DNA from 3 places in the Streptomyces sp. NPDC044719 genome. Region 2 is predicted to be linked to each of the others. Evidence: riboswitches for the same ligand, from Rfam matches in the RefSeq annotation. Region 2 holds a riboswitch; each other region holds the start of a gene.
What was found. Region 2 has a riboswitch for cyclic di-AMP ahead of AC07DF_RS01040 (transglycosylase SLT domain-containing protein). Riboswitches for the same ligand answer to the same signal wherever they lie in the genome.
Positions count from the first base shown of each region.

Region 1: linked by a shared signal. The riboswitch ahead of AC07DF_RS34535 (M23 family metallopeptidase) and the one ahead of AC07DF_RS01040 (transglycosylase SLT domain-containing protein) in region 2 are both predicted to bind cyclic di-AMP.
Region 3: linked by a shared signal. The riboswitch ahead of AC07DF_RS11595 (M23 family metallopeptidase) and the one ahead of AC07DF_RS01040 (transglycosylase SLT domain-containing protein) in region 2 are both predicted to bind cyclic di-AMP.

Region 1 is NZ_JBWKHE010000010.1:46,276-49,540, reverse strand. Features, by position in the region: gene AC07DF_RS34540 (alpha-galactosidase) at 1-990, shown strand, start outside; cyclic di-AMP (ydaO/yuaA leader) riboswitch at 1,321-1,479, shown strand; gene AC07DF_RS34535 (M23 family metallopeptidase) at 1,482-2,405, shown strand; gene AC07DF_RS34530 (DUF6250 domain-containing protein) at 2,607-3,265, shown strand, end outside.
Region 2 is NZ_JBWKHE010000001.1:220,283-223,547, reverse strand. Features, by position in the region: gene AC07DF_RS01045 (polyprenyl synthetase family protein) at 1-815, opposite strand, end outside; cyclic di-AMP (ydaO/yuaA leader) riboswitch at 1,325-1,495, shown strand; gene AC07DF_RS01040 (transglycosylase SLT domain-containing protein) at 1,499-2,236, shown strand; gene AC07DF_RS01035 (HAD family hydrolase) at 2,200-3,048, opposite strand; gene AC07DF_RS01030 (GNAT family N-acetyltransferase) at 3,235-3,265, shown strand, end outside.
Region 3 is NZ_JBWKHE010000003.1:21,510-24,774, reverse strand. Features, by position in the region: gene AC07DF_RS11610 (MarR family winged helix-turn-helix transcriptional regulator) at 1-256, opposite strand, end outside; gene AC07DF_RS11605 (dihydrofolate reductase family protein) at 347-1,474, shown strand; tRNA gene AC07DF_RS11600 (tRNA-Met) at 1,529-1,602, shown strand; cyclic di-AMP (ydaO/yuaA leader) riboswitch at 1,897-2,053, shown strand; gene AC07DF_RS11595 (M23 family metallopeptidase) at 2,065-3,099, shown strand; gene AC07DF_RS11590 (aldo/keto reductase) at 3,248-3,265, shown strand, end outside.

The sequences.
Region 1 (3,265 bases), on a different contig from region 2:
AAGCCGCTCGCCGACCATGTGCACGGTCTCGGTATGCAGTTCGGGATCTGGGTCGAGCCGGAGATGGTCAACGCGGACAGCGACCTGTACCGCGCCCACCCCGACTGGGTGCAGTATCAATCGGGACGAAAGCGGACGGAGTTCCGCAATCAGCTCGTACTGAACCTGGCCCGCGAGGACGTCCAGGAGTACCTGTGGGAGCAGCTCGACGGGCTGCTCTCCAGCGCCCCCATCGACTACGTCAAGTGGGACTTCAACCGCTGCTTCACCGACGCCGGCTGGCCGGACGACCCCTACCCGCAGCGGCTCTGGGTCGACCACGTACATGCCCTGTACGCCCTGCTGGACCGGCTGCGGGCGGCGCACCCCGGTGTGGCCTTCGAGTCCTGCTCGGGTGGTGGCGGCCGGATCGACCTCGGGGTGCTGGGCCGCACGGACCAGGTGTGGACCTCCGACAACACCGACCCGCTCGACCGGCTCGCCATCCAGCACGGCTTCAGCCAGATCCATCCGGCCCGGGTCATGGCCGCCTGGGTCACCGACAGCCCGAACGCCATGCTCAACCAGCGGTCCAGCTCCCTGCGGTTCCGGTTCGTCAGTGCCATGGCCGGCGTGCTCGGGGTGGGCGGCGACCTCACGCGGTGGACGCCGGAGGAGCTCGCCGAGGCCCGGGGCTGGGTGGAGCTCTACAAGGAGATCCGGCCCGTGGTGCAGCGCGGCGACCTGTACCGGCTGCGGGCGCCGGAGGGCGGCTCGAGCGCGGTGCAGTACGTCCTCGGTGACGAGACCGTCGTCCTCGTCTGGCTCCAGGCGCAGCGCTACGGCGAGCCCGTTCCGGCGCTCCGGCTGCGGGGCCTCGACCCGACAGCAGTGTATGAATGCCCCGAAACGGGCGAAGTTCACCGAGGGGCCGTACTTACTCATCACGGGCTGCGAATCGGCCTGCGCGGGGACCTGGATGCCACGGTCGTCCGCCTTAGGCGTAAGTAGCCGTTCTGTCCGGATCGGGTAGATAAGGCGAATAAGGCGCTTCAGGTGTTTCGGTGTAACGTGCCCCGATCGTAAAGGAGATGTGGTCGGGGTGCGTGACCATCGTCATATTCGTGACGATGTGTTGTCGTCATGTGCACGTAATTCTCGCGCTATTCAGGGACATTGAGGAAACCGGGAGATCGGTAATCCACGCTCGGTGACGGTAAATATGCCGATGCGTCCAGAGAAACGCGGTCACAGGCAACCGCAAGCTTGTCCCATTGCGTCTTGGTCGCTTACGTTCCACACCAATCCGGACGGACGCCTAATCCTGCCGCCGCCCGGAGCCCCACACACTCACCCGTGTATGGCAGGAGCGGGGGACCCACAGGTAAGACGCCTGTTCCGGTTCCCGGAACGGCTTGGGGTTCAGCCGCACTTCGGTGCGGCCGGGCATCTCCAGCCCGCACCCGACAGCTCACCTCGCAGGCGCCGGAGAGGAATTCGCCATGCCCGCGAAGGGTAAGCACCGCCGCCCGAAGTCCCAGCGTTTCACCCGCTCCATCGCCGTCGCCGGAACCGGTGGCGCCGCCCTCGCCCTTCCGCTCATGGGGGCCACCGGCGCCCACGCCGCGACCCCGCAGTCGGCTCCGGAAAAGGCCGTCCAGTCCGCTCCGGCCGCCGAGAAGAAGGCCGCCGAAAAGGCCACGGGCGCCCACACGTACACCGTGAGGGCCGGCGACTATCTCGCGAAGATAGCCGACGACCAGAACGTCAGCGGCGGCTGGAAGAAGCTCTACAGCGACAACCGTGACGCCGTCGGCTCCGACCCGTCGCTGATCCACCCGGGCCTGAAGCTCTCGATCGGCAAGAAGGCGGCGAGCGCGCCCAAGACGCAGTCGTCCGCGCCCAAGGCGGCCGAGAAGCCGAAGGCGTCGGCTGAGAAGTCGTCCGCCGCCGAGTCGTCCTCGAAGGCCGGCACCGCCGCGAAGCCGGCCGCCGCCAAGCCGGCCGCCGAGGCCTCCGGCTTCAGCCTCCCGGTGGACGGCGCCGCCGTCGGCACCCCGTACCACATGTCCGGCAGCATGTGGTCCAGCGGCTATCACACCGGTGTCGACTTCGTCGTCCCGACCGGCACCTCGCTCAAGGCCGTCGGCGCCGGCACGGTCGTCTCCGCCGGCTGGGGCGGCGCGTACGGCAACCAGGTCGTCATCCAGCTCGAGGACGGCAAGTACGCGCAGTACGCCCACCTGTCCCAGCTCTCCGTCTCGGCCGGCCAGACCGTGACGGCCGGGCAGCAGGTCGGCCTGTCCGGTGCGACCGGCAATGTGACCGGACCGCACCTGCACTTCGAGATCCGCACCTCGCCGGACTACGGCTCGGACGTGGACCCGGTCGCCTACCTGCGCTCGCACGGCGTCTCCGTGGGCTGACCGACCGCGACACCCCCTGCCTGACACGCAGCCGAAGGCCGGACCCCGATCCCCGGGTCAGGCCTTCGGTGTGTGCGGCTGCCGATCGACTCAAGGGATGGACCCTCAAGGGATCGCCACTCAAGGGATCGACAGGGGGCGGCAGTTGGGCCACAGTGATCCCGTCGTGAGTGCAAGCGCTTTCTGAAGGAGCTGTGTTCCGTGCCGACCACCCGCAGAATGTTGGGAGCCCTGACGGCGGGAGCCGCGCTGGCGGCCCTCGCCCCGATGCAGAGCGCGAACGCCGCACCCCGGAACCGGCGCCTCATCGCCCACGACGACTTCTGCCACGGACTCGGTCAGTGGGCGACCGAACTCCAGGACGGCGGGTCCGTCACCGCCTCCCGAGGCGTCCTGGACATCGACGTACCGGCCGGGGCGACCGTCTGGTACAGACGGCGCCTCGAGGGACCGTACGTCCTCGAATACACCGCCACGCCCGTCTCCGAGGGCGGGGCCAACGACCGGGTCTCGGACCTCAACAACTTCTGGAACGCGACCGACGTCCGCTCCCCGGACGACCTCTTCGCCACGCCACGTGGCGGGGCGCTGGAGGAGTACGACCACCTGACGACCTACTACGCCGGATACGGCGCCAACTACAACACCACGACCCGGCTGCGGCGTTATGTGGGCCAGGCCGGTGTGCGTCCCCTGATCCACGACTACACCGAGCCGCTGCTGGTCCCGGGCGAGCCGAACCGGGTCCGGATCGTCTCGAACGGGTCGACGGTGCGGTGGTGGAACAACGGGCGGCTCGTTTTCGACTACACCGACCCGCAGCCGTACACGAGCGGGCACTTCGCCTTCCGGACCGTGTG
Region 2 (3,265 bases):
TCCAGCAGCTCGCACAGGGCGATGTCGTCCGCGAGGCCGAGCCGGGCCGCCCGCTCGCGCAGCCGCAGCACCGGCATCGTGGGGATGCCCTCGCGCAGATCGGTGCCGGGGGTCTTGCCGGACTCGTGGGAGTCGGAGGCGATGTCCAGGACGTCGTCCGCGAGCTGGAAGGCGACGCCGAGCCGCTCGCCGTACTGGGTCAGCACGTCCACGGTCGTCTCGTCGGCGCCGGACATCATCGCGCCGAACCGGCACGACACGGCCACCAGCGAGCCGGTCTTGCCGCCCAGCACGTCCAGGTAGTGCTCGACGGGGTCGCGGCCGTCCTGCGGTCCGGCCGTCTCCAGGATCTGCCCGGTCACCAGCCGTTCGAACGCCTCGGCCTGCACCCGCACCGCCTCCGGGCCGAGGTCGGCCAGGGTGTGCGAGGCACGGGCGAAGAGGAAGTCGCCGGTGAGGACCGCGACGGAGTTGTCCCAGCGGGCGTTCGCGCTCGCGACCCCGCGGCGCACCGTCGCCTCGTCCATCACGTCGTCGTGGTACAGCGTGGCGAGATGGGTCAGTTCCACGACGACGGCCGACGGCACGATCCCGGGCGCGTACGGGTCGCCGAACTGGGCGGAGAGCATCACGAGCAGCGGACGGAACCGCTTGCCGCCGGCCCGCACCAGGTGCTGGGCGGCCTCCGTGATGAAGGGCACCTCACTCTTGGTGGCCTCGAACAAGCCTTCCTCGACAGCCGCCAACCCGGCCTGGACATCGGCTTCCAGAGCCTGGTCCCGCACGCTCAGCCCGAACGGCCCGACGTCGGTCACGAGGGGTCTCCTGTCTGCTGTGTCTGCCGGTGATTACGCGGATTGTCGATAGGTCGCTGCCATCACTCGAGTCAGCGTATCCGGTCACGTTTCGATCACCGCCAGCGCCCATGGTTACAGGCCGGGTGGTATCTGATCACGACCGTTATGTTTTTGATCGGGCCATAAGAACAGACATTTGTCGACTTACCAGCCGATAGTGAGATATTCACGATTTGCCATGACGACTGAGCAAATTACCTTTGACGGTAATTGCCCCACAGGCTTGTGATCAGTGAGTTGAATCACGTTAACCCCTTTGCCGCGCCACCCCGGCATCGACCCGTACCTCCTTCAGCCGAACGCCAGTTGAGCCTTGGCTTCCGCAAAGGATCAAGCGGACCAAACACCCCCGACCAAGGTCAACCGCGCGATATGTGACTCCGGCGCTTGTTCCCGACATGTGCTCTCGCATACGTTCCCGGCCTGTCCGGCGGACGCCGAATCCTGCCGCCGCCCGGACCCCCACACGAACCGACTCACTCACGCAGGGCAGGAGCGGGGGACCCAGGTAAGTCGCCGGTCCGCACAGCGGCACGGCTCGGGGTGAAGCCGCGTACGGCAGTACACCGCCGTACGCGGCCGGGCACCTCCCGGCCCGAACCCGACAGCTCACCTCGCAGGCGCCGGAGAGGAACATCGCCATGGCCGGACGAGGCAAGCACCGTCGCCCCAGAACCAACCCGCTCACCCGAGGTGTCGCGATCGCCGGCACCGGCGGAGCGGCACTGACCCTCCCGCTCCTCGGCGCGACGCACGCGAACGCCGTGGAGCCCCAGGCGGTCAAGCCCGCCAAGTCCCTCACGTACACCGTGACCAAGGGCGACACGCTCTACCGCATCGCGGACAAGTACGACGTCTCGGGCGGCTGGAAGAAGCTCTACAAGGACAACCGCTCCGCCGTCGGCGACGACCCGAAGCTGATCCACCCGGGCCTGAAGCTGAAGGTGTCGACGACCAAGGCGGCCGCCACGAAGGAGGCGGCCAAGTCGTCCGCCGAGCCGGCCGCGAAGCCCGCCGGCGGCGTCGCCAAGGCCACCCCGGCCTCCGCCAAGACCTACGCCGACAACCTCGACGGATGGATCCGTGAGGCGCTGGACATCATGGCGCAGAAGGGCATTCCGGGGTCCTACGACGGCATCCACCGCAACATCATGCGCGAGTCGTCCGGCAACCCCCAGGCGATCAACAACTGGGACTCCAACGCGGCCAAGGGCACCCCGTCCAAGGGCCTGCTCCAGACCATCGACCCGACCTTCCAGGCCTACCACGTGGACGGCACGTCGTGGGATCCGTACGACCCGGTCGCCAACATCACGGCGGCCTGCAACTACGCGGCCGACCGCTACGGCTCGATCGACAACGTCAACGGCCCGTACTGAGCCGACCCGCCCAGCAGTCGCTCGAGGACGACGGCGATGCCGTCGTCCTCGTTCGACAGGGTGATCTCGTCGGCCACGGCCTTGAGTTCGGGATGGGCGTTCGCCATCGCGACGCCGTGGGCCGCCCAGTCGAACATCGGGATGTCGTTGGGCATGTCACCAAAGGCGATGGTGTCCGCCGGCCGCAGCCCCAGATGCTCGGCGGCCAGCGCCAGGCCCGTCGCCTTGGTGACGCCGCACGGCTGGAGCTCGACCGTGCCGGGCCCCGACATCGTCACCGTCGCCAGGGAGCCGACCACCGAACGGGCCGTCGCCGCCAACTCGTCGTCCGTCAGGTAGGGATGGCGCAGCAGCACCTTGCTGATCGGCTCGCCCCACAGATCGTCGCGCCGGTCGACCCGCACGGCCGGCAGGGTCGGGTGCGGCATGAGATAGCCCGGCTCGATGAGTGTGAGCCCGTCGACCCCGTCCTGGTCGACCGCGGCGTACACCTGCCCCACCTCGGCCTCGATCTTGCCGAGCGCGGTCTCCGCCAGTTCCCGGTCCAGGGTGATGGACCACAGCAGCCGGTCCGCGCCGGCGTCGTACACCTGCGCGCCCTGCCCGCACACCGCGAGCCCCGTGCAGCGGAGGTCGTCGAGGAGCGGTCGCACACGTGGCGCCGGCCGGCCCGTCACCACGAGGTGCTGGGCACCGGCCTCCGCCACCCGCGCGAGCACGGCGAGCGACCGGTCGGAGAGGGTGTCGTCGCCGCGCAGCAGCGTTCCGTCCAGGTCGGTGGCGATGAGTGAATATGCGATGGGTGCGGCCATGATCTGAGAATACGGACAGCGCGGCCCTTCGTTTCATCGCGCCGTGGACACCGATTGCCCGGTTGAAGGCCTCTGTACCAGTTGGCAACAACATGGTCCGCTACCTACCGGCGAGGCCGTCTCGGGCGGTACCTTCCAAGTGTCCAGGGGGGACTTGATCGGGGGGTCGGGTTGAGCAGTGGGCGCATTCGCGTGGCTGGGCCCGGGGAGCTCGGCG
Region 3 (3,265 bases), on a different contig from region 2:
GCATGCCGTCCTTCTCCAGCCGCGTCACCGCGTACGTCAGGCGGCTGCGCGTGATCTTCAGCCGCTCGGCGAGATCGGTCATGCGCAGGCGCTGCTCGGGGGACTCCGACAGGACGGACAGGATGGAGTAGTAAAGGTGCGGCATGCCGGCGTCCTGCTGGAGCTGCCGGTCGATCGCGTCCTCCAGGAGCAGCGAGGAGGCGATGTACGCGCGCCAGGCGCGTTGCTCCTCGGGGGTGAGCCAGCGAGTCGTCATGCCGTCAGTGTAGGTTTGTTTCAAACTTGAACCAAGGCCGCCTGGGTGACCTTGTCCAGTCCCGCCGTCCCGACCAGCCGCGGAGCGTCGATGCCTCACCCGTACGTCCTGCTGTCCGCAGCCGTCTCCCTCGACGGCTACCTGGACGACACCGGACCCGACCGCCTGCTCCTGTCGAGCCCGGCCGACTTCGACCGGGTCGACGAGGTCCGGGCCGGCGTCGACGCCATCCTGATCGGCGCCGGCACCATCCGCGCCGACAACCCCCGGCTCCTGGTGAACTCCGAGGAACGCCGGGCCGCCCGCCGGGCCGCCGGGAAACCGGAGTACCCCCTCAAGGTCACCGTCAGCGGCTCCGGCGACCTCGACCCGGACGCCAAGTTCTGGCACACCGGCGGCGAGAAGGTCCTCTACACGACCGACCAGGGCGCCGAGCGCGCCCGGGCCCTCGGCCTCGCCACCGACGTGGTCCCCCTCGGCACCGGCCTCGACTGGCGCCGGCTCCTCACCCACCTGCACGACGTACGGGGCGTACGGCGGCTCATGGTCGAGGGCGGCGGTCTGATCCACACCCAGCTCCTCACCCAGGGCCTGGCCGACGAACTCCAGCTGGTGCTCGCCCCGCTCTTCGTGGGCGATCCGAAGGCACCCCGCCTCTTCGGGCCCGGCGGCTACCAGGGCGGCAGGCTCCGGCTGCTGGAGACGCGGCGCATCGAGGACGTGGTCCTCATGCGCTACGAACCCACCGCCCCGGGCACCGGCCCCCTCCCCACCGCCGCCGACCACCACTGGCTGGCCCTCGCCTGCGAACTGGCGGACCTCTGCCCGCCGTCGGACACGGCGTTCAGCGTGGGCGCGGTGGTGGTCGCGGCCGACGGCACGGAACTGGCCCGCGGCCACTCCCGCGAGGGCGGCGACCCCGTAGCGCACGCCGAGGAGGCGGCCCTGGCGAAGCTCGACCCGTCCGACCCGCGCCTCGCCACCGCCACGGTCTACAGCAGCCTGGAGCCCTGCGCCCGCCGCGCCTCCCGCCCCGCACCCTGCGCCCGGCTGCTCCTCGACGCGGGCGTACGCCGTGTGGTCACGGCCTGGCGTGAGCCGGACACCTTCGTCCAGGGCGCCGACGGCAGCGGAGTCCTGGCGGCCGGCGGGGCGGAGGTCGTCGTCCTCCCAGAGCACGAGCACCGGGCCAAGGCCCCGAACCGCCATCTGCTGTAGCGGGTGGGTGGTCACGAGTGGTCCCGCGGATGGCGTACACTGGAATCACAACGACGCGGGGTGGAGCAGCTCGGTAGCTCGCTGGGCTCATAACCCAGAGGTCGCAGGTTCAAATCCTGTCCCCGCTACTGAAGGCCGAGGGCCGGAATCCGAAAGGGTTCCGGCCCTCGGTGTTTTCCGCTTCTCCACACCCCGATTACTGCCCGTGAGCGAAGCGCGCCGCTCCGCAGAGCAACTGACACACCGTCAATACCCAGCAGTCACTTGCGGAGCGGGTAACTCGCCCGATTTAAGCCGGTCGTGGCAGGTAAGTCCGCACGAAAAAGGTTAATGATCAAGTGGAATCGCTGGAATACGCTCCCCGGGTCTATTAACGTTCGATAACGCAGCGCGGTCGTCCCAGCCGTCACAGAAGGCGGCTCCGTGCGCACGCGCCGAATCCCGAAAGGGAACCGGGGAACCACCACTTGGGGTGAATCGGGCGTAAACCGCCGTGGAAGCACGGTTGGTATACGCGCGTAGGAGACCTTCCTGCTCCGAACCCGTCAGCTAACCCGGTAGGCGAGAAGGAAGGAAAGGAGTACGCCCACGTGGCGTCCAACCGGCCTGCCCCCGCGGCCCCGTTCGCGCAGAACCAGCGCGACACCGAGACTTTCGGCTACGGCGGTCAGCGCACCGACGAGGGCCCGTTCCAGGAGTGGAACCCCACCGAGGAATCCATCCGTCCCGTCCGTGGCCGGCATCGCGTCACCAAGCAGCGCGGCGGAGGTCTCGCCCGCAGCTCCACCGTCCTGGGCGTCGGCGTCATAGCCGCCGTGGGCGCGGGCGGCATGGCCAGCGCCCAGACCGGCAAGCCGCCGGTGTCCATCTCCGTGCCGGACCTGCCCTCGGTGGGTTCCCTCATCTCGGACGACGACACCCCCGCGGGCTCCGCGACTCCGCTGAGCGGCCTCGGCACGACGGCCACGGCGGACACCGAGCAGGGCTCCTCCGACGCCGGCGAGGCGCTGCGCGCCCGGATCATGGCCCAGGTCGAGCACCAGCAGGACCAGATCGACACCAAGGCCGCGCAGGACGCCGCCGACGCCGCAGAGAAGGCGGCCGCCGAAGCCGTCGCCAAGGCGGAGGAGGAAGCCAAGGCCAAGGCCGCCGAGGCCAAGAGGAAGGCGGAGGAGGAGGCCAAGAAGAAGGCCGAGGCCGAGCGGCTCGCCGCCCTCGCCAAGCAGTTCACGCTGCCGACCTCCTCGTACACCATCACCTCCAGCTTCGGCCAGGCCGGCGCCTACTGGTCCTCCGGCTACCACACGGGTCTCGACTTCGCCGCCCCCACGGGCACGCCGATCAAGGCGGTGCACAGCGGCACCATCACCGAGGCGGGCTGGAACGGCTCGTACGGCTACAAGACGGTCCTCACCCTCGATGACGGCACGGAGATCTGGTACGCGCACCAGTCCTCCATCGGCGTCAGCGTCGGCCAGAAGGTCAGCACGGGTGATGTCATCGGCCGCGTCGGCGCCACCGGCAACGTCACCGGTGCCCACCTGCACCTCGAAGTTCACTCCGGCGGTTCCAGCAGCGGGATCGACCCGATGGCGTGGCTGCGGGGCAAGGGCCTGAACCCGTAAGCGCCACAAGCCAGTCGAAGCACCGGCAGCCCTGACGACGCCCCCCCGACGTCAGGGCTGCCGGTTTCCGGCATGTGCGGCGGCCGTTTACACGACTTTTGCGTCTGACCTGGAATGAGCCGCTCCGGCACGGCCGTTGACGAGAGGCATGACTTCTCTTCGCAAG